3 regions of the Streptomyces sp. NPDC085900 genome follow, and region 3 is predicted to be linked to each of the others. Evidence: riboswitches for the same ligand, from Rfam matches in the RefSeq annotation. Region 3 holds a riboswitch; each other region holds the start of a gene.
The links. A riboswitch is a leader RNA that binds a small molecule or an ion and turns the genes downstream of it on or off. The one in region 3 is predicted to bind cyclic di-AMP.
Positions count from the first base shown of each region.

Region 1 (7,432 bases), on a different contig from region 3:
CCGCGCTGTTCGGCCTCGGCGAGGACCGCCACGCCGTCGGTGAGCAGCGCGTCGACCAGTCGGCGTTCGACGGCCGAGGGAACGACGGCGAGCTGTTCCAGGGCGTCCACGGTGTCCGGCCGCAGCCCGCGCAGCCGGGCGAGCACGGCGTCGACGACCGTGGGCGGCACTCCCCCGGTGCCGCCGGCCGCCAGGACCTCGGTGACGAAGAAGGGGTTGCCGGAGGTCACCTGGTACACCTGCGCCGGGTCGAGCCGGCCGGCCGCGCTGAGCTCGCGTACCGCGTCGAGGGAGAGCCGGGCCAGCGGCAGGCGGTGCACGCGGGGGGCGCGGGAGACCTGGCCGAGGAGGTGACGCAGGGGGTGGCCGCGGTGCAGTTCGTCGTCGCGGTAGGTGAGGACGAGCAGGGCGGGCAGCCGGTCCATGCGCCGGACGAGGAAGCGCAGGGCGTCCAGGGATGCCTCGTCGGCCCAGTGCACGTCCTCGACGACGAGTACCGCAGGATGCGGAGTCACGGCGAGCTCGGCGTGCAGGGACTCGTAGACGCGGTGCCGATCGGCGCCCTCCGTGACGGCTCGGGCGAGGTCGGCGCCGACGCTGCCGACGAGGTCGCGGAAGGGTCCGAGGGGGCGCCGGGTGGTGAGGTCGTCACACTGGCCGACCAGCACCCGCGCCTGCCCGGGCAACCGCTCGGGCAGGGCTCCGACCAGGCTCGACTTGCCGATTCCCGCCTCGCCGAAGACAAGTGCCACCGCACCGGCGCCGTCCGCCGCCTGTTGTGCGGCCGAGGCCAGCAGCTCCAGCTCGGGCTCACGCTCGAGGATCCCCCGGTCCACTCACCGATTGTGTCACCGGGGCGGGGTGAAGTCTTCGCGGTCCGGTTCGGGGGCCGGGCAGGTACTGGACGGCCACCGTCCGAATCCCTGCGAAGTGCCCGCATCCCTGCGAAGTGCCCGTGCGAAACGCCGGGTCCACGGGGCTTAGGAGCGGCGGCGGGGCTTTCCTCGCTTCGGGGTCTTCGACGTGCCCGTCCTGGGGCTGCGGGCGGGCGTCTTCGCCGCCGCGGGCTTGCGGCGGGGCGCCGGCTTGTCCGCGGTCTTCTCCGCCGGCTGCGGCTTGCGGCCGCGGGAGCTGTTGACCGTACGGCCGCGGACGATGCCGATGAAGTCCTCCACCAGGTCGGTGGTGGCGTCCTCCGGCCAGGACAGGGCCACGCTCGACCGGGGCGCGTCGGTCACCGGGCGGTAGGTGAGGTCCTTGCGGTGGTGGAGGCGGGCCAGGGACTGGGGCACCACCAGGAGGCCGACGCCCGCCGCGACGAGCTCCACGGCGTCCTCGGTCGTCGCCGGGCGCTCGAAGGCGGGCTCGCCGGGCGGGGCGTCCCAGTCGAGGACGTCGTCGAGGGGGTGGAAGAGCACCTCGTCGGCCAGGTCGGCGAGGGTGATCTCCTCCGCGGCCGTGATCACGTGGTCCTTGGGTACGACGGCCACGGTCGTCTCGGTGTAGAGGGGGATGGCGCTGAAGTACGCACGGTCCACCGGGAGCCGCACCAGCCCCGCGTCGGCCTCGCCGGCCCGCAGTACGTCGGGGGCCTCGGCGGCCGCTACGGGCTGAAGGGTCAGCGGGATGTCGGGCAGGCGCTCGTTCCAGATCCGCACCCACTTGGCGGGCGTCGTCCCCGGGACGTACGCAAGCCGGAACGTCTGGGATGCTTCCGAGCCTGTCACCCCGCCAGGTTACCGGCCGTGGTCGGAGGCGTCGTACGCGCTCGATACCCTTGACCCCATGAAGTCGCACCAGACCGCCCAGACGATGAAGCCCGCCACCGCGGCGAAGAAGCTGGGTGTGTACCTCGAGGCCACCCCCGCAGAGTTCCGTGAGGGTGTCGTCTCGCGCGCCCAGCTCGACGAGCTCCAGGCGAATCCGCCCGAGTGGCTGCGCGAGCTGCGGGCCAACGGCCCGCACCCCCGTCCGGTGGTCGCGGCGAAGCTGGGCGTCTCCATCTCGGGTCTCGCGCGCGGCGGGGTCACCGAGGCCCTCACCACCGAGGAGATCGAGACCCTGAAGCAGGAGCAGCCCGAGTGGCTGGTCAAGGAGCGCGCGACGCAGGCGGAGGTCCGCAAGGAGGGCGCGCGGATCAAGAAGCGCAACGCCGAGCGGGCGGCGGGCGAGGATCAGGCTCCGCGTTCCTGACGCCACGTGGCCGGAGAGGCGTTCGGTGACTCTCCGTCACCACCTGCACGCCCTCCGTCCACCGAAAAGGGATCTGACGGTGCGTCACGACGAAGGTCACAAAAGCGTATCGGACATTCCGGCCGTCAACCTTCACACGAGGCGCACAAGTTGGCTAGCTTGGCCTCAGGCCGCTCGTGTCACTCCGGCGAACCCCGTCGGGAAGAGCGGCCTCCGCCGAATCCGGTGCGCCTTCGCGGCGGCCGGAACCGGGGACCCAACCGATTCATGGGGTGAATCGGCCCGACTGCGCTTCGGCGCAAGGGCCGTAGGGCATGCCTTCCGGAATTGACCGCCCGAACCCGACAGCTAACTCGGTAGGCGGAGTACGGAAGGAGTACGGCCCCCATGGCGCCGGAACGATCGTCGCGTGCCGGAGGCTTCGGCCTCCCCGGTATGCGCAACTCCGCCCTCGCGACGGCCGCCCTCACCTCGGTGGCCCTGTTCTCGCAGACGGCCGACGCCTCGCCCCAGCCGGGCGACGAAGCACCCAGCCGGGAGGACGTCCGGCAGCGTGTGAGCAGCCTGTACGACCGTGCCGAGGAGGACACCGGGCAGTTCAACCTGACCCGCGTGCAGAAGGCGCGCGGCACCGGCGAGCGTGGCGGTCAGCCGCGCGGGGGCTCGGACCCCGACCTGGACAACGTCTCCCGGCAGTGGTTCGACATGGCCCGGGCGTCCATCGGACCGACCGTCCCGGCGATCCTCCCGTCCGACCGCACCCCGGCCAGGCGTCCCGCCGCCACCCGGCCCCCCCGTCCGGTGGAAGCTCGCGCGGTGGAGGCTCGTGCGGCTCGTGAGCTGGAGGCCCCCGCCCGGGCCGTACCCGAGCTGCCCGCCGCCGGGCCCCGTCGCCCGATGGCCGAGCTGCCCGCCGCCCCCACGGCTGCGCTTCCCGCGGTGCCCCAGCCCCGCCAGGAAGCGGCCGCTGCACTCCCGGCCGCCCCGGCCCCCGCGGAGTCGCGGCAGACCTCGCTGCGCAGATCCAAGCAGGAGAACCAGCGCAAGGTCGCCGCGGCCAGCGACCTGCTGTACCGGCACGTCGCCCGGCAGACCTCCGCCCCGCGTCCCGCCGTCGCCCCGCAGCCGGACCGGAGCACCTGGCAGGCGGCCCCGGCCCCGCAGAGCGCGGCCCCCGCGGCGATCGAGGCCACACCGGCGCAGCCCAGCTGGGCGGCCCAGGTCCAGCAGGCGGCCGCGGCCCGCACGATGAACGACTCCGCACCGGCCCAGCCCGACTGGACGTCCCGACCCCAGCAGGCCGCCACCGCAGGCACGAGCATGGCGGCCACGCCGGCGCAGCCGGGCTGGGACACGGGCGCTCAGCAGCTCGTCGCCCAGTCGATGACGCCGTCCGCCCCCGCACAGCCCGGCTGGGACACCGGCGCCCAACAGCTCGTCGCGCAGACCATGGCCCCATCGGCCCCGGCACAACCCGGTTGGGACACCGGCGCACAACAGCTCGTCGCGCAGACGATGTCCCCCTCCGCACCGGCGCAGCCGAGCTGGGCGATACCCGCCCAGCAGACAGCCACCAACCGCGCGAGCACCACAGCCGCGCCGGCGCAGCCGGGCTGGGACACGGGCGCCCACCAGCTCGTCGCCCAGACCATGGCCCCGTCCGCCCCCGCACAACCCGGCTGGGACACCGGCGCACAGCAGCTTGTCGCCCAGACCATGGCCCCGTCCGCCCCCGCACAGCCCGGCTGGGACACCGGCGCACAGCAGCTCGTCGCCCAGACCATGGCCCCGTCCGCCCCCGCACAGCCCGGCTGGGACACCGGCGCCCAGCAGATCATCGCGGCGGCGGCGCCGCAGGCCGACTGGCGGGACCCCGTGGCGCAGGAGCAGGCCCGGCGGGCCGCCGACGTGGCTCGGCGGTTGCGGGAGCCGTCGGTTCTGGACACCGGCGTGCCGGTGGTCGAGGAGCGGCCGGCGCCGCAGCCGACCGTCCTGGAGACGGGCGTCCCGGCCGTCGAGACGTCCACCGGCACGAAGGCCGACCGGGCCGTGGAGTTCGCCCGCGCGCAGATCGGCAGGCCGTGCCTGTGGGGTGCCGTCGGCCCGGAGTCGTACGACAACGCGGGGCTGACCCAGGCCGCCTGGAAGGCCGCCGGGGTCGCGCTGCCGCGCAGTACGAGCGAGCAGTCGAGCGCCGGCACGGTGATCCCCCTCGCCGAGAGCCGCCCCGGTGACCTCATCTTCTTCCACGACAACTTCAGCCATGTGGGCCTCTACACGGGCAACGGTCTGATGATCCACGCCCCCGGCCCGGGCTCGGTCATCCGTGAGGAGTCGATCCACAACGCCGGGGAGGCGGCGATCCGCATCGCCGTGCGACCGGCCTGACGGTTCGTCACGCCATCGAATCTCCATAACCGAAGAACGTTTCCGGGCCCCGCGCTGCCAAGGCTGCGCGGGGCCCTTCGTCATGACATCCCGTTCCGGTGCACCGTCGACATGGGTGATCGTCGACGAAGTCGCCGTCCGGCCGCCGCCCTCGTCGCCGCGGGGCTCGCGTTCGCAACGACCGCCTGCGGCTCGGGTTGCCCCGCTGGTGAGCCGGGTGCGGGCCGCCGGTCCCCCGTTCCGGCGGCCCGCCCGGAATCCGGGGCCAGGTTGAACCGGCCGTCCCCCACGTGAACCGCCGGGTCTCCCCCGCCGCGGCCGCCGGAGCGACGATGTGCTGGAGTGTTTCCGGGAGCGTCACCGGCGCCCGTGTGCAGTCTCGGGCACCGTGGACGCCGTTCGGTATGGGTACAACTGCGTACGCGGAGTCGGAACGTGGCACAGGCGCTGGGCGGGGCCCATGAACGCATGCTGTCGGTGGCCGTGGCGGCCCTCAACGAGCCCGAGCCGGAGCGGCTGTGGCCGCTGCTGGCCGAGGCGCTGCCGGCCCTGTGCGGCGGCGAGACGCTGATCTACAAGCTGGACGAGTGGAACGCGTCCTCGGGCACGGTCGGCATGCCCGCCGCCGTCGCCGACGGGTTCGCCCGGCTCGGCGAGGAGTCCGTGAGCCTGCTGCGGGAGGGTTATCCCTTCGCACCCCTGTACACGGCGGGCCGGGACCGCACGCCGCTCACCGCCCGCCGGGCGGCCGGCCGCGCCTGGTCCACGAGCCCGACGGCGCGGCTGATCGGCGGCCTCATGGACGCGCACCACGTGCTGGCGATCCCGCTGCCGAAGGCGGCCGGCCCGGTCACCGGCTGCATGGTCTACCGCTCGGGCCGGGACTTCACCGACGACCACGTCCGGGTGGCGAGTGAGTTGCAGCCGCTGCTGGCCGCGGTCGATCGGCAGCGGCAACTGCTGGAGCGCCTGCGGCGGTCGGCCGGCCCCGCCCACCGGGCGGCCGACACGCGGCTGACGCCCCGCGAGACGAGCGTCCTGCTGCTGCTCACGGACGCGCTGACCGCGTCCGCGATAGGCCGCCGACTCGGCATCTCGGACCGTACGGTCCACAAGCACATCGAGAAGATCTACCGCAAACTGGGCACACGAGACCGCGTCAGCACGGTCCTGCGCGCCCAGCGACTCGGCCTGGTGCCCGCACCGTCCGCACGGCGGTAGGGATGCCGCCAGACCTCCGGAGTCCGTCATGAAGCCGAACCGTTCCATCCCCGCCGCGACGGTCATCCCCGTGCTGATCTACCCGGACGTGCGCGCGGCGGTCGACTGGCTGGGCGCGGCCTTCGGCTTCGCCGAGCGGGTGCGCATCGGCGAGGACCACCGGGCCCAACTCGCCTACGGGGACGGCGCGGTGATCGTCGGGGACGTCCGCAAGGACCGCCGGCCGCCGCGCCCCGGCGAGGTCACCCACTCGGTCACCGTCCGTGTGGCGGACGCCCGGGCCCACTGCCAGCGGGCCCGGGAGCACGGCGCGCGCATCCTCATGGAGCCGACCGACTTCGAGTACGGCGAGCGCCAGTACACGGCCGAGGACCCGGCCGGTCACCAGTGGACGTTCTCGCAGACGCTCGCGGACGTCGCTCCGGAGGAGTGGGGCGGCACGTCGGTCGGCTGACCCGCGCGCTCAGCCGGTCCGGCCGGTCGCGAGGCGGCGCGCCCGCTCCGCCTCCCGCCTGAGCGCCCAGGCGTCCGCCACCGCCCCCAGGTGCCCCAGCTTGTCGGGGTTGATCACCGAGCGGATCGTCCGGACCCGTCCGTCGAGGACGTCGAGAGCCATGACGCTGACGATCCTGCCGTCCCGGTCGCGGAAGAGCGCGCCGGGTCGGCCGTTGACCTGCCGCGGTTCCACCACGACGCCGACGCTGCCGATCTGCGGCGCGAACTCGGCGAGCACGCGGGCCACGTGCTCGGCGCCGATGACCGCGTTGGCCAGCTGCGGCGCCTTGCCGCCGCCGTCGCCCGCCATGTGCACGTCGGCGGCGAGGAGTTCGCGCAGCGCGTCGACGTCGCCCTCCCGGAAGGCGTCGAAGAACCGCCCGGCGAGTTCCTCGCGCTCCTTGCGGCCGGCCTCGAACCGAGGCAGGCCGGCGTCCATGTGCCGGCGGGCCCGTACGGCGAGCTGGCGGCAGGCCGCCTGCGAGCGGCCCACGGCCGAGGCGATGTCCGGGAAGCCGAACCCGAAGACCTCCCGCAGCACGAAGACCGCCCGCTCCAGCGGGGTCAGCCGTTCCAGCAGCAACAGGGCGGCCATGGACAGCGAGTCGGACAGTTCGGCGGAGCGCTCCGGGTCCTCGTAGGGGTCGGCGAGCAGCGGCTCGGGGAACCATGGGCCGGCGTACTCCTCCCGCCGTACCCGGGCCGAGCGCAGGACGTCGACGCAGATCCGGGTGACCACCGCCGAGAGGTAGGCCTTGGTGGAGGTGGGCCGGGTCGGGGCGGCCTGCCAGCGCAGCCAGGCCTCCTGGAGCGCGTCCTCGGCCTCGCTCACGCTGCCGAGCATGCGGTAGGCGATCGCGAACAGCAGCGGCCGCAGCTCCTCGAACTCCTCGGTGCGGGTCACGCCAGCTCCTCCTTGAAGCCCTGGCGCCAGGACGGGTGGCGCAGCTGCCAGCCCAGCTCCCGTTTGGCCTTGGCATTGGAGAAGCCGCGCCCCTGCGTCATCATGATCACCGCCTGGTCGCCGGCCAGCAGCCGGGCCAGCCATACGGGCACCCGGCGCGGCGGCTTGGCTCCGGCGCACTCGGCGAGGTGGGGCAGCCAGTCGTTGGCCGGGGCCGGTTCGTCGTCGACG
Region 1 covers NZ_JBITSP010000002.1:296,830-304,261, reverse strand. Annotated here, with positions in the region: gene ACIGDI_RS06135 (ATP-binding protein) at 1-836, opposite strand, end outside; gene ACIGDI_RS06130 (LysR family substrate-binding domain-containing protein) at 981-1,727, opposite strand; gene ACIGDI_RS06125 (DUF5997 family protein) at 1,786-2,193, shown strand; cyclic di-AMP (ydaO/yuaA leader) riboswitch at 2,398-2,572, shown strand; gene ACIGDI_RS06120 (NlpC/P60 family protein) at 2,581-4,581, shown strand; gene ACIGDI_RS06115 (LuxR C-terminal-related transcriptional regulator) at 5,050-5,802, shown strand; gene ACIGDI_RS06110 (VOC family protein) at 5,831-6,256, shown strand; gene ACIGDI_RS06105 (RNA polymerase sigma-70 factor) at 6,266-7,201, opposite strand; gene ACIGDI_RS06100 (NAD-dependent epimerase/dehydratase family protein) at 7,198-7,432, opposite strand, start outside.
Region 1: linked by a shared signal. The riboswitch ahead of ACIGDI_RS06120 (NlpC/P60 family protein) and the one ahead of ACIGDI_RS24135 (transglycosylase family protein) in region 3 are both predicted to bind cyclic di-AMP.

Region 2 (7,432 bases), on a different contig from region 3:
ACCTCGGGGGAGTAGCCGGCGGAGGAGCTGCTGCTGCGGTGCACCTTGTAGCGGCGGTGCTTGGCGTTGGACTCCAGGTAGTCCGCGACGACGGCCTCCCGCTCGACGCCCAGGGCGAGCAGCGTGACGGCTATGGACAGGCCCGCGCGGTCCTTGCCCGCCGCACAGTGCATGAGCGCCGGCACGCTGTCCTCGGCGAGCGAGCGCAGCACGCGCGTGTGCTCGGCGGTGCGCTCCCTGATGATCGTGCGGTACGAGGTGATCATGCGGCCCGCGGCCTTGCCGTCGCCGAGGACCTCGCGCAGCTGCTCGATCTCGCCGTCCCGCACCATCTTCCAGAAGCCGACGCCGTCCGCCGGGTCGGACAGCGGCAGGTTCACATTGCGCACGCCCGGCAGCTCGACGTCCGGCCCCTCCAGCTTCTGGTCCGCGGCGTTGCGGAAGTCGAAGATCGTGTGCAGCCCCAGCGAGGAGAGGAACGCGGCGTCCTCCCCGGTCGCGTGCGCCAGGTGCCCGCTGCGGAACAGCACCCCGTGGCGCACCCGCCGCCCGTCCACCGTCGGCAGCCCGCCCACGTCGCGGAAGTTGCGCACCCCGGCCAGCTCCGGCTCGGTCGACGGGATCTGCTGCGTCACGGGGGCTCCTCCCAGTCGGCCCCGCCGACTCGGCTCGACGACGGGCACCGTGTCGACGATACGACATGCATTCCTTGGGCAATGAGTTGTCCACAGGCGTTGCCGTCGGCCCCCACCGGCACTGATGATGTTGCTGCTTGATCGCACCTGTTCGAATATGTGAGGGCTTGATGCTGGAGATCTCCGAGAACGGCCGTACCTGGCTCCTGACCGGGCCGACCAGCGGTTACGCGATCCATCTCACCGAGGACGACGAGCTCCTGCACCTGCACTGGGGCCCCCGGATCGCCCTCGCCGACGCCGAGGCCCTCGCCGTACGCCCGCTGCCGGACTACCGCCCCTTCGAGTCCCCGCTCGACGGCCGTGAGGAGTACCCGGTCGAGGGCGGCCCGCGGTTCGTGAGGCCCGCCCTGTCCGTGCGCTCCGAGGAGCGGCGCGGCACCGAGTGGCGCTTCGAGACGTACGAGGCGGAGGGCGACCACCTCCGGCTGAGGTTCCGCGACGGCGGGCTCGCGATCACCCTGCACCACCGGATGCGGCACGACGTCGTCGAGCGCTGGGTGACCCTCGACAACGAGGGCCCGGGCGCCCTGGAGCTGCTGCGCGCGGACGCCGCCACCTGGACCCTCCCCGACCGCGACGGCTGGCGGCTGTCCCAGCTGCACGGCCGCTGGGCCGCGGAGTCCCGGCTCACGAGTTCGCCGCTCACCTACGGTGAGAAGGTCATCGGCAGCCGCCGCGGGCACACCGGGCACCAGCACCTGCCCTGGGTCGCCCTCGACACCGACGCCACCGAGGAGCGCGGCGAGGTCTACGGCTGCGCCCTGGGCTGGTCCGGTTCCTGGCGCATCGCGGTGGCCCAACTCCCGGACGCGCGCGTGCAGATCACCGGCGGCGCGGGCTACGACGACTCCGGACTGCTGAGCCTGGCGGCGGGGGAGTCGTACACCACCCCCGTCTTCGCCGGGCTGTGGAGCGACGGCGGCTTCGGCGGGGCGAGCCGGGCCTGGCACGCCTACCAACGCGCGTACGTCGTCCCGGACGCGGACCAGGACCGCCCCGTGCTGTTCAACTCCTGGGAGGCCACGGAGTTCGACATCTCCGAGGAACAGCAGAGCGCCCTCGCACGGCGGGCCGCGGCGATCGGCGTGGAGCTGTTCGTCGTCGACGACGGCTGGTTCGGCAAGCGCACCAGCGACCGGGCCGGGCTCGGCGACTGGACACCCAACCCCGACCGCTTCCCCAAGGGCCTGGCCCCACTCGCCGACTATGTGCACGCGCTCGGCATGCAGTTCGGCATCTGGGTCGAGCCCGAGATGGTCAATCCGGACAGCGACCTGTATCGCGCCCACTCCGACTGGGTCCAGTTCCAGCCCGGACGCAGGCGGACGGAGCTGCGCAACCAGCTCGTACTGAACCTGGCCCGCGAGGACGTCCAGGAGTACCTCTGGGAGCGGCTCGACGCACTGCTGTCCAGCGCTCAGATCGACTACGTGAAGTGGGACTTCAACCGTTGCTTCACGGACGCCGGCTGGCCCGGTGACGCCTACCCGCAGCGCCTCTGGGTCGACCACGTCCACACCCTCTACGCCTTGCTGGACCGGCTGCGGGCGGCCCACCCCGGTGTCGTCTTCGAGTCCTGCTCGGGCGGTGGCGGACGGATCGACCTCGGGATCATGAGCCGTACGGACCAGGTGTGGACCTCCGACAACACCGATCCGCTCGACCGGCTCGCCATCCAGCACGGCTTCAGCCAGATCCACCCCGCGCGCGTGATGGCCGCCTGGGTCACCGACAGCCCCAACACCCAGCTCAACGGGCGCGTCAGCTCGCTGCGCTTCCGGTTCGTCAGTGCCATGGCCGGAGTGCTCGGGGTGGGCGGGGACCTCACGCAGTGGACCGAGGAGGAGCTGGCCGAGGCCCGCGACTGGGTGAGCCTCTACAAGGAGATCCGGCCGCTCGTCCAGCACGGCGAGCTCCACCGCCTCAGGCCGCCGACGGGCGGGCTGAGCGCCGTGCAGTACGCGCGCGGGGACCAGAGCGTCGTCCTCGCCTGGCTGCAGGCACAGAGCTACGGCGAGCCCGTGCCGGCCCTGCGGCTGCGTGCCCTCGACCCGACAGCGTCGTACGAATGCCTCGAAACGGGCGAAGTGCATCGAGGTGCCGTATTGCTGCATCACGGTCTGCATACCGGACTTCGGGGCGACCTCGATGCGGCAGTTCTCCGCCTGCGCCGCATCTGACTCTTCTGTCCGAATTGCTGCGTTGATTGGGCTTCATTCCAACTCGCGCTGTGACAAGGGAAGCTGGAGCAGCGTCACGTGAGCAGCGTCATAGCCGTGACGGTGCGTACCTCGTCATGCTCACGTAATCAATCTGTCTTTCCTGCGGATTGAAGAGTGGGACGAAGCGGAAATTCACGGAGAGTGACCGTGGATTTCCGCAGAGGATCAAGGGAAACGGATTCACGGGGAACCGTCGCTTGTCCCTTCGCGTCCTCGTCGCTTACGTTCCACACCAATCCGGACGGACGCCCAATCCTGCCGCCGCCCGGAGCCCGCACCAATCACCCGTGTACGGCAGGAGCGGGGGACCCACAGGTACAACGCCTGTTCCGGTCTCCGGAACGGCTAGGGGTACAGCCGCGACCAGCGCGCGGCCGGGCATCTCCAGCCCGCACCCGACAGCTCACCTCGCAGGCGCCGGAGAGGAATTCGCCATGCCCGCGAAGGGTAAGCACCGTCGTCCGAAGTCCCAGCGCTTCACTCGCTCCATCGCCGTCGCCGGAACCGGCGGCGCCGCGCTCGCCCTCCCGCTGATGGGTGCCACGGGTGCCCACGCGGCCACCGCCCAGTCCGCTTCCCAGTCGGTTTCGGAAAAGGCCGTTCAGTCCCTTCCGAATACCGTGAAGAAGGCGACCGAAAAGAAGAACTCCGCCTCCGAAAAGGCGGTGCACGTCTATTCGGTCCGGTCCGGTGACTACCTTTCGAAGATCGCCGAGGAGCAGCACGTCAGCGGTGGCTGGCACAAGCTCTACGCCGACAACCGCACCGTCGTCGGCGACGACCCGTCGCTCATCCACCCCGGTCTGAAGCTCACGATCGGCAAGAAGGCCGCGACGAGCGCCCACAGGTCCTCCACGGCCAAGTCCTCGTCCTCGCAGGGTTCGACCTCGTCGAAGGAGCGCTCGTCCTCCTCCGGTGAGGGCACCACCCGCAGCGCTGCCGCGACCACCGCCTCCGCCACGGGCTTCCAGCTCCCCGTCTCCGGCGCCACCGTCGGCACCGGCTACCGCGTGGCCGGCAGCATGTGGTCCAGCGGCTACCACACCGGCGTCGACTTCGTCGTCCCCACCGGTACCCCCCTCAAGGCCGTGGGCGCGGGCACCGTCGTCTCCGCCGGCTGGGGCGGCGCGTACGGCAACCAGGTCGTCATCAGGCTCGCCGACGGCTACTACGCCCAGTACGGGCACCTCTCGCAGCTCTCCGTCTCGGCCGGCCAGAGCGTGAGCGCGGGCCAGCAGGTCGGCCTCTCCGGCGCTACGGGCAATGTCACCGGCCCGCACCTGCACTTCGAGATCCGGACCACGCCGAACTACGGCTCCGACGTGGACCCGGTCGCCTACCTCCGCTCCAAGGGCGTCGCCGTCGGCTGACCCCCCGCCGCCACGCCGCCTGACACGCTGCCGAAGGCCGGACCTCGATCCCCGGGTCCGGCCTTCGGTGTGTCCGACTGTTGACCCAGCAACAGCGCACATCGAGGGGTTATTCCGACCTTGGTCAACACTTTGCGAGTGGCTTATCTCACCGACCGTCAAGCCCTGCCTACGGTCGCGTAGGTCACATTCGAAGGTGAATCATGACGGCTGTGGCAGACGATTCGAAGAGTGACAGCAGATCAGTGATCGGGTCGTACGTCGCGGTGGGGGACAGCTTCACCGAGGGCGTCGGCGACCCCGGCCCCGACGGGGCCTTCGTCGGCTGGGCGGACCGCTTCGCGGTACTCCTCGCCGACCGGCGTCCCGAGGGCGACTTCAGGTACACGAACCTCGCGGTGCGCGGCAAACTGCTCGACCAGATCGTTGCGGACCAGCTCCCGCAGGCCGTCGAGCTGGCCCCGGACCTGGTCTCCTTCTGCGCGGGCGGCAACGACATCATCCGGCCGGGCACCGACCCCGACGAGGTGGCCGAGCGCTTCGAGCGCGCGATCATCCGGCTCACGCAGGTCGCCGGCACCGTCATGGTGACGACCGGGTTCGACACCCGTGGCGTGCCCGTGCTGAAGCACCTGCGCGGCAAGATCGCCACCTACAACGGGCATGTGCGGGCCATCGCCGACCGGTACGGCTGCCCCGTGCTCGACCTGTGGTCGCTGAAGTCGGTTCAGGACCGCAGGGCGTGGGACGGCGACCGGCTCCACCTCTCGCCCGAGGGCCACACGCGCGTGGCGCTGCGCGCCGGACAGGTCCTCGGCCTGGAGATCCCGGCCGACCCCGACCAGCCCTGGCCGCCGCTGCCGCCGCGCGGCACGCTGGAGGTACGGCGGGACGACGTGCAGTGGGCGCGCGAGTACCTGGTGCCGTGGATCGGGCGCCGACTGCGCGGCGAGTCGTCCGGCGACCACGTCACGGCGAAGGGCGCGCTGTCACCCGAGGACATCCGGACACGGATCGCCGCCGTCGCGTGACGGTTGACTGGGTGGGGCCTCCTGGTGCGAACCGGGGGGCCTCATTCTGTGACTGGGCGAACCCGAGAGGGCCCAGGTCTGTGATGGTCCCTACTTGCAGAGCTCATGTCTGCGAAGCGGTCAACGCCGCTCGGTCCAGACCCAGTTCGCGCGCCAGTGCCTCGTCCACCCACTCCTGCGCCCGGGCCCGTGAGACCGCTCCGGCGTACGAGGTCAGCTGGACCGCCAGCCCGTCCAGCAGGGCCGTCAGGCGCAGGGCCGTACCGAAGGGGTCGGGGCAGTGGAACTCGCCCGCGGCCACGCCCTCCGCGATGACCTCGGCGAGCGCCGCCTTCCACCGTTTGTCGAGGTCCCGCGCCACCTCCCGCAACGCGGGCTCGCGCAGCGCCGCCGCCCAGCCCTCGATCCACAGCCGCCAGCCCTTGGCCTGGCCGGTCGGCGCGTACCAGCGCACGGCGGCGCGCAGTCGCCGTAGCGCCGTGGTGCGACGGCCGAGCAGCTTGCGCAGATGGGCCAGGTCGTCCTCGGCGGCGTAGGTGAACGCGGCGGCGACCAGCTTCTCCTTCGTCGAGAAGTGGTACAGCACCAGGGCGTTGCTGACGCCGAGGGCCGACGCCACGTCGGCGATCCTGACCGCCGCCACGCCCCGCGCCTCGATCTGCTGGATGGCCGCCCGCAGCAGTTCCTCACGCCGCTCGGCCACGCTCAACCGCACTCTCGCCACGTCGTCACCCTATTCCGTCGTCCCTGACGGCGCCGGGTGAGACCGTTGTTTCGACCAGTTCCACCGGGTACAGCTCGGTCCTGGCGATCGCCGCGTCGCGATCGCCGGCCAGAGACGTGCGGCGCTCGTCGGCCATGAACCCGTCGTAACCGGCCTGCGAGGCGAACTCGATCAGCTGGATCTCGTCCGGGCGGCCCTCGGCGCCGTCGGCCCGCGCACGCTGCAGAATCCGGCCGTCGTGCTCGCCGAGCAGGGCCAGCACCTTGTCCTCGTACGCGGCCAGGGCCCCGGCGGCGCCGGGACGGGCCCAGAGCAGGCAGCACAGACGAATCGTCATGGTGTCCGACCCTATCCGGGGCGCGTCCTCAACTCCCGCCCCGGATCGGCCGTTTCGCGCGGGTCAGCCCGCGTGCCTCGACCCGAGGTCGTCGGCAGTGGACCGGCCCTTCCGGCCGCCGCCCTCAGCGGTACCAGCCGAACCGCTCCGCGATCACCGGCAGCCGGTCCGCGACGATGGCGTGGGCGGCCGCGCGCGGGGTCGTGCCGTCGGCCTCCGCGCGGGCCAGCATCTGCTCGACCAGGGCGCGCATCGAGCGGCGCGTATGGGCGAACGCCTCGTCCGCGTCCGGGCCGATGTCGCCGAACAGGGTCCACCACCACCAGGCGTTGGTCCCGGAGTTGACGACGACGTCGGGCAGCACGGTGACACCGCGCGTGGCCAGCAGTTCCTCCGCCTCGGGCAGTACGGGCATGTTGGCCGCCTCGACGATCCAACGGGCCCGGATCCGCTCCTGGTCCGCCGCGTCGATCGCGTACGAGACGGCCGCAGGCACCAGCACCTCCGCCTCGGCCGCCAGCCAGGCGTCGCCCGGCAGTTCGCGGTCCCCGGGCCGCAACACCGCCCGGTCCACGGTGCCGTACCCGTCGCGCGCCGCCAGCAGCGCCTCCACGTCGAGGCCGGCCGGGTTGGCGATGGTGCCCTTGATGTCGGCCACCGCCACGATCGTGAGCCCCGCGCGCGCGAGGAAGCGGGCCGTGGCCCCGCCCATGGTGCCCAGACCCTGCACGGCGACCCGCGTCCCGGCGTGCGGCACGCCCGCCCGGTCCAGGGCGGCCAGCGCCGACTCCGCGACGCCGCAGCCGCCCACCAGTTCGTCCAGGCCGATGCCGTCCACCTCGACGGCGAAGGCGTCCGCGAGCCGCCGCCGCGCCGTCACCTCGTCGTCGAGCAGCGGGTACACCGCCTGGATGGTGGAGACGAGTCCCGCCTCGGCCGCCGCCCGCTCCACCGTGTCCTGGGTGAGGCCGAGGTCCTCACCGGTGGTCCAGAAGCCTTCGACGTACGGCTTCATGGCGCGCAGGTAGCGCACCAGCAGTCCGTAGGCCG
Region 2 covers NZ_JBITSP010000004.1:415,008-422,439, reverse strand. Annotated here, with positions in the region: gene ACIGDI_RS16020 (tyrosine-protein phosphatase) at 1-635, opposite strand, end outside; gene ACIGDI_RS16015 (alpha-galactosidase) at 806-2,878, shown strand; cyclic di-AMP (ydaO/yuaA leader) riboswitch at 3,193-3,350, shown strand; gene ACIGDI_RS16010 (peptidoglycan DD-metalloendopeptidase family protein) at 3,355-4,290, shown strand; gene ACIGDI_RS16005 (SGNH/GDSL hydrolase family protein) at 4,536-5,321, shown strand; gene ACIGDI_RS16000 (TetR/AcrR family transcriptional regulator) at 5,425-6,045, opposite strand; gene ACIGDI_RS15995 (hypothetical protein) at 6,050-6,382, opposite strand; gene ACIGDI_RS15990 (Glu/Leu/Phe/Val dehydrogenase dimerization domain-containing protein) at 6,507-7,432, opposite strand, start outside.
Region 2: linked by a shared signal. The riboswitch ahead of ACIGDI_RS16010 (peptidoglycan DD-metalloendopeptidase family protein) and the one ahead of ACIGDI_RS24135 (transglycosylase family protein) in region 3 are both predicted to bind cyclic di-AMP.

Region 3 (7,432 bases):
ACGAAGGCGATCGAGAAGCAGCGGGAGTCGGTGACCGACGGCATACCCCTCGGGCAGCCCGGCCTGGCCCTCGCCTCGAAGCTGGCGTCGAGGGTGCGCACGGCGGCCCTGGAGGTGCCGCTTCCCGCCGGCGAGGGCATCGGGTACGAGCTGCTGGCGCTGGCGGCGCGGGCGGAGGCGGAGGGAGTGGATCCCGAGGCGGCTCTGCGGGTGGCGGCGCGCACCTATCGCGACGCGGTGCGCAGGGCCGAGGGGCTGCCGGGTTAGTCCCGTCGCCTCGAGGGCGGGGCAAGGCAAGGGGGCCTGACGGAAGCCGAGTTGGCGGCACCGGCGGCTGCGGGGAGCTCGACGGTCGTGCAGGCGACAGGGCGGCGCGCGCGGGCCACCCTGAGGGCCGGCTGGACCTCGCGGCCCTGCACCTCGTCCGTGCCGAACACTGCCCGGCCGAGGGCGCCGAAGACGGCGCCCCGCACGCCGCCGCCACCCTCGCCACCCTCGCCGCCCTCCGTAGGGCACTCCCCTCGAACCCGGATACCGTCAAGGAGTGACCGACCAGCCCACCCCCGACCAGCCCACCCCCGCGTCCGCGTCCGCGCCCGCCGCCCCCGCACCCCCCACTCCCGAGCCCGACACCCCCGCGTCCGCGACACCCGCGCCCCCGGAGCCCACCACCCCCACCCCCTCACCCCCCGCCCTCTTCACCTGGGAATTCGCCACCAACCCCTACCCCGCCTACGCCTGGCTCCGCGAGCACGCCCCCGTGCACCGCACCACCCTCCCCAGCGGAGTCGAAGCCTGGCTGGTCACGCGTTACGCCGACGCCAAGCAGACCCTCGCCGACAACCGGCTGTCGAAGAACCCGGCCCATCACGACGAGCCCGCGCACGCCAAGGGCAAGACGGGCATTCCGGGTGAGCGCAAGGCCGAGTTGATGACGCATCTGCTCAACATCGACCCGCCCGACCACACCCGGCTGCGCCGCCTCGTCTCCAAGGCGTTCACGCCTCGCAGGGTGGCCGAATTCGCTCCGCGCGTGCAGCAGTTGACCGATCAGTTCATCGACCGGTTCGCGGAGAAGGGCTCCGCCGACCTCATCCACGAGTTCGCCTTCCCGCTGCCCATCCACGCGATCTGCGACCTGCTCGGCGTGCCCCGCGAGGACCAGGACGACTTCCGGGACTGGGCGGGGATGATGATCCGGCATCAGGGCGGGCCCAGGGGCGGGGTGGCGCGGTCGGTGAAGAAGATGCGCGGGTATCTCGCCGACCTCATCCACCGCAAGCGCGCCGCCCTCCCGGACACCCCCGCCCCCGGCGAGGACCTCATCTCCGGCCTGATCCGCGCCTCCGACCACGGCGAGCACCTCACCGAGAACGAGGCCGCGGCGATGGCCTTCATCCTGCTCTTCGCGGGGTTCGAGACCACCGTCAACCTCATCGGCAACGGCACCTTCGCCCTTCTCACCCACCCCGAGCAGCGGGCCCGCCTGCAGAGCTCCCTCGCCGCGGGCGAACGCGGCCTGCTGGAGACCGGTGTGGAGGAACTCCTGCGCTACGACGGGCCGGTGGAGCTCGCCACCTGGCGGTTCGCCACCGAGCCGCTGACCATCGGCGGACAGGACATCGCGGCCGGCGACCCCGTGCTCGTCGTACTCGCCGCGGCGGACCGCGACCCCGCCCGGTTCACCGAACCCGACACCCTCGACCTGTCCCGACGCGACAACCAGCACCTGGGATACGGCCACGGCATCCATTACTGCCTGGGCGCCCCGCTGGCCCGGCTGGAGGGCCAGACCGCCCTCGCGACGCTCCTCACCCGGCTGCCGGATCTCCGACTGGCCGAGGAACCGGGGGAGTTGAGGTGGCGGGGCGGGCTCATCATGCGTGGACTCCGCACGCTCCCGGTCGAGTTCACCCCGGTCGACGCATCGCGTCCGGCCGCGCAAACGTGACACGCGCTCAAGTCTGTGATCTTCACGTGATCTACGCGGCATTAACTTGTGACAAGTGATCGGTAGCCGCTACGTTCACGGATCAACAGCGGCGCGAAGGTTTGGCCCAAGCTTCACGCGCCGCGGTCATTGCTGTCTCGCGAAAGGCCCTCCGCATGCTCTCCGGGAACGGTCGTCACCGTCGCCCCCGCCAGGCTCCGGCTCTCCTCGTCGCGGCCGGAGTGACCGGCTCCGCCATCGCGATCCCGCTGTTCGCCGCGGGTGGCGCCAGCGCCGCCGACGGGACCACCTGGGACAAGGTGGCGCAGTGCGAGACAGGTGGCTCCTGGAGCGAGAACAGCGGCAGCGGCTTCTACGGCGGCCTGAAGCTGTCCCAGGCGGACTGGGAGAAGTACGGCGGCCTCGACTACGCCCCCCGGGCCGACCTGGCCAGCCGCAACCAGCAGATAGCCGTCGCCGAGAAGCTCCTGGACGCCGAAGGCGTCGGCGCCTTCCATACCTGCGGACTGACGTCGGGGCTGAGCAAGGACTCCGGTTCGGCAGACGTGGACACCGGCATCGGGGGCGGCTCGTCCGACTCATCCGATTCGTCCGACGGTTCGGACTCAACTGGTTTGTCCAATTCGTCGGGTAACGCGTCGAGCGACCCGTCCGGTGACTCCGCCTCCTCGGACGCGTCCGGTTCGCCCTCGGTCTCTCCGGGCTCTTCCTCGCATTCCAGTGGCAAGTCCAGCAAATCGGACAGCTCCGCCTCGCCCTCCATCTCGACTCCGAGCGCGTCCCAGGGGGCCGGCGGCTCGTCCGCGGGTCGGGCGAAGGGTGACGAGTCGGACAATTCTCAGCAGGCGCTGGGTTCTTGGAGCCTCGTCGACACCGGGGCCGTCGACTCCGCGACGACCGGCACCGGCACCGGCAAGCACCGCGGCGCCAGCGCCGACGAGAGTGTCGACGGCGGCGCCACGAAGGCCGCCGCGCACGACTCGTACACGGTCCGCACCGGCGACACTCTCGCCTCCATCGCCGACTCCCTTGACGTGGACGGCGGATGGCGCGCCATCTACGACGCGAACAAGCAGGCCATCGGTACCGACCCGAACCACATCTTCACCGGTCAGACCCTGGATCTCCCTGCCGAATAGGGCGAAATGCGGCGGGAGTTCACGTCACGCTTCGCGCTGAATGTCCGGTTTGGTGAAAGTGTGGGATGAGTCTCAGAAGCCCTGATCGTCTTTGAAATTCGGCGGATTCCGTGTCTACGGTCGTGACCGCTCGGCAACCCGAGCCCCGTCTGTCGCAACGCCGAATCCTGCCAGCGGCCGTACGGGAACAGTCGTCGCTTAACAGCGCCGTAGGCAGGAGCGGGGGACCCAAGGTAAGTGCCCCACCGGGTGGTTGACGGTGGTGGCTTGGGGTGTAGCCGCGGCTCGCGAGAGCGAGGCCGCGGCCGGGCAACTCAACCGGCCCGAACCCGACAGCTCACCTCGCAGGCGTCGGTGAGGGGATCCACCATGCTGTTTTCCGCCAAGGGCAAGCACCGTCGTCCGTCCAAGGCCACCCGCGCCGCCGCGCTCGCCGGTGTCACCGGTGTCGCCATCGCCGCCCCGCTGATGGCGGCCGGCAACGCCTCCGCCGCCACGGCCTCCGAGTGGGACGCGGTCGCCCAGTGCGAGTCGGGCGGCAACTGGTCCATCAACACCGGCAACGGCTACTACGGCGGTCTGCAGTTCTCCGCCTCCACCTGGGCCGCGTACGGCGGCACCGCCTACGCCCCGCAGGCCAACCAGGCCTCCAAGTCCCAGCAGATAGCCGTCGCCGAGAAGGTTCTCGCCTCCCAGGGCAAGGGTGCCTGGCCGGTCTGCGGCACGGGCCTGTCCAGCGCCGCCTACAACGGCTCCAGCGCCTCCACCGGCTCGTCCGGCACCACCACCCGCTCCACCACCGAGCAGCAGGCCTCCCGCTCCTCCGAGCGTCCGGCCCCCAAGAAGTCGACCAAGACCGTCACCACCCCGACCGGCAAGAAGGTCAAGAAGGGTGACGGCGAGTACAAGGTCGTCAAGGGCGACACCCTCAGCTCCATCGCCGCCGACCACAAGGTCAAGGGCGGCTGGAAGAAGCTGTTCGACCTGAACAAGGACATCGTCACGGACGCCGACCTGATCTACCCCGGTCAGCAGCTGCACCTGAAGTAGGACACAGTCGAACCACAGGCCCCGCACATCCGTGTCCCCCACAGTGGAGGCACGTGAGGGCCACCCCCGTCCCCACGGGCTCCCCGCTCCGGTGCGTCTTCCCCCGTACGCACCGGAGCGGGGTTTTTCTTTGCCCGCCGTCGCCCGCGATACATGCTGTGTTCACCCTCCTTTGTTCCGGGCGTGAACAATAGGTACCGTCTGTCCTTGTCCACGGGACGGTCGGTCGGCTGGCCGATGGCCCCGGGGCGGTTAGGCTCTAGTCGCAAGGCTGAGGTAGGGCCCAGAAGGGCCCACGTGCCCCGCACAACCAGCGTCACATCCAAGAAGGAGATGCTCGTGCCGTCCATCGACGTCGTCGTAGCCCGGGAAATCCTGGACTCCCGAGGCAACCCCACGGTCGAGGTCGAGGTCGGCCTCGACGACGGCAGCACGGGTCGTGCCGCCGTCCCCTCCGGCGCCTCCACGGGCGCCTTCGAGGCCATCGAGCTCCGCGACGGTGACCCCAACCGCTACAAGGGCAAGGGTGTCGAGAAGGCCGTCCTCGCCGTCATCGAGCAGATCGGCCCGGAGCTGGTCGGCTACGACGCCACCGAGCAGCGCCTGATCGACCAGGCCATGTTCGACCTGGACGCCACCGACAACAAGGGCTCGCTGGGCGCCAACGCCATCCTCGGCGTCTCCCTCGCCGTCGCCCACGCCGCCTCCGAGGCCAGCGACCTCCCCCTCTTCCGCTACCTGGGCGGCCCGAACGCGCACCTGCTGCCGGTGCCGATGATGAACATCCTGAACGGCGGCTCGCACGCCGACTCCAACGTGGACATCCAGGAGTTCATGATCGCCCCGATCGGCGCGGAGACCTTCTCCGAGGCCCTGCGCTGGGGCGCCGAGGTCTACCACACCCTCAAGTCCGTGCTGAAGTCCAAGGGCCTGGCCACCGGCCTCGGCGACGAGGGCGGCTTCGCCCCGAACCTGGGCTCCAACCGTGACGCCCTCGACCTGATCCTCGAGGCCATCAAGCAGGCCGGGTACGTCCCCGGCGAGCAGATCGCCCTCGCGCTCGACGTCGCCGCCTCCGAGTTCTACAAGGACGGCAAGTACCAGTTCGAGGGCAAGGACCGCTCGGCCGCCGAGATGACGGAGTACTACGAGGAGCTCGTGGCGGCCTACCCGCTCGTCTCCATCGAGGACCCGCTGTTCGAGGACGACTGGGCCGGCTGGAAGGTCCTCACGGACAAGCTCGGCGACAAGGTGCAGATCGTCGGCGACGACCTGTTCGTCACCAACCCCGAGCGCCTGGCCCGCGGCATCGAGGAGGGCACCGCCAACGCCCTGCTGGTCAAGGTCAACCAGATCGGCTCGCTGACCGAGACCCTGGACGCCGTCGAGCTGGCCCAGCGCAACGGCTTCAAGTGCATGATGTCCCACCGCTCCGGCGAGACCGAGGACGTCACCATCGCCGACCTCGCCGTCGCCACCAACTGCGGCCAGATCAAGACCGGCGCCCCGGCCCGCTCCGAGCGCGTCGCCAAGTACAACCAGCTGCTGCGCATCGAGGAGATCCTCGACGACGCCGCGGTGTACGCCGGCCGCAGCGCCTTCCCCCGCTTCAAGGGCTGAGCCGCAAAGGGTCAATCCTGAGCCAGTCGTACGTACGTCCCCGTACCGGTCCCGTACCGTGTGCGGGGACGTACGCACGTGTGAACGGCGATGAACGGGAGGCGGGGACATGGCCGTGAAGGACCGGGACCGGTTCTCCACCGCGACCAGGCTCAGGCTGCTCGGCGAGCAGACGGCGGCCCGGGTCTACCGCTCCCAGACCAAACGGCAGGCCCGCCGCTCCCGGCTGACGGGCCGGGCCGCGCTGCTCGCCCTGGTGCTGTGCACCCTCGTCGTGGCCCTCGCCTACCCGATAAGGCAGTACGTCTCCCAGCGCGCCGAGATCTCCGATCTGCAGCGCCAGAAGCAGCAGGCCGAGGAGCGGGTCGAGCAGCTGCGCGACCTCAAGGCGCGCTGGCAGGACGACTCCTACGCCGAGCAGCAGATCCGGCAGCGGCTGCACTACGTGATGCCGGGCGAGACGGGATACGTCGTCATCGACCCGCACGGCGCCAAGCAGTCGCGCGCCGAACTGGGCGGCGCAGACCGCCCGTGGTACGCGAACGTCTGGGACGGGGTCGACAAGTCCGACGCCTCCGACCAGTGACCTGACCAGAAAGACAGTTCTCAGTGGAAACGCCTCCGCCGCCCACCCCGCGCACCGAGCCCACCGACGCCGACGTCGAGGCCTTCAAGCAGCAGCTCGGGCGGCCGCCGCGCGGGCTGCGCGCGATCGCCCACCGCTGCCCGTGCGGACAGCCGGACGTCGTGGAGACGGCGCCCCGGCTGCCGGACGGCACGCCCTTCCCGACGACGTACTACCTGACGTGTCCGCGCGCCGCCTCGGCGATCGGCACGCTGGAGGCGAACGGCGTCATGAAGGAGATGACGGAGCGGCTGCAGACCGACCCGGAGCTGGCCGCCGCCTACCGTGCCGCGCACGAGGACTACATCCGGCGGCGGGACGAGATCGAGGTGCTGGAGGGCTTCCCGAGCGCGGGCGGCATGCCGGACCGGGTGAAGTGCCTGCACGTGCTGGTGGGTCACTCCCTGGCCGCGGGCCCGGGCGTGAACCCCCTGGGCGACGAGGCCATCGCGATGCTGCCGGAGTGGTGGCGCAAGGGGCCGTGCGTGCAGCCGCTGGCGGCTCCGGACCCGGCGGACGAGTTCCCCGGCGAGGAGGCCGAGGAGGACCCGACCGTCATCCGCAGCGGCTTCTTCTCGGCCCGGCCGATGACGCCCAGGGGTTTCAGCCGGGTCGCCGCGGTCGACTGCGGCACCAACTCCATCCGGCTGCTGGTCGCCGACGTCAACCCCGGCACCGGCGAACTGCTGGAGCTGGACCGGCGCATGACGATCGTGCGGCTCGGCCAGGACGTGGACCGCACCGGCCGGCTGGCTCCGGAGGCGCTGGAGCGGACCTTCGCGGCCTGCCGGGAGTACGCGGAGGTGATCCGTGACCTGGGCGCCGACAAGGTCCGTTTCGTGGCCACCTCGGCCTCCCGGGACGCCTCCAACCGGGACGACTTCGTACGGGGCGTCGTCGACATCCTCGGCGTCGAGCCCGAGGTGATCTCCGGCGAGCAGGAGGCGGAGTTCTCCTTCACGGGGGCCACCAAGGAACTCAAGGGCCGCGACGACCTCGCCCGCCCCTACCTGGTCGTGGACATCGGCGGAGGGTCGACCGAGTTCG
Region 3 covers NZ_JBITSP010000007.1:24,459-31,890, reverse strand. Annotated here, with positions in the region: gene ACIGDI_RS24150 (nucleoside triphosphate pyrophosphohydrolase) at 1-267, shown strand, start outside; gene ACIGDI_RS24145 (cytochrome P450) at 545-1,951, shown strand; gene ACIGDI_RS24140 (transglycosylase family protein) at 2,107-3,090, shown strand; cyclic di-AMP (ydaO/yuaA leader) riboswitch at 3,286-3,456, shown strand; gene ACIGDI_RS24135 (transglycosylase family protein) at 3,460-4,140, shown strand; gene eno (phosphopyruvate hydratase) at 4,474-5,760, shown strand; gene ACIGDI_RS24125 (septum formation initiator family protein) at 5,870-6,346, shown strand; partial or broken gene ACIGDI_RS24120 (DUF501 domain-containing protein) at 6,370-6,771, shown strand; gene ACIGDI_RS24115 (exopolyphosphatase) at 6,973-7,432, shown strand, end outside.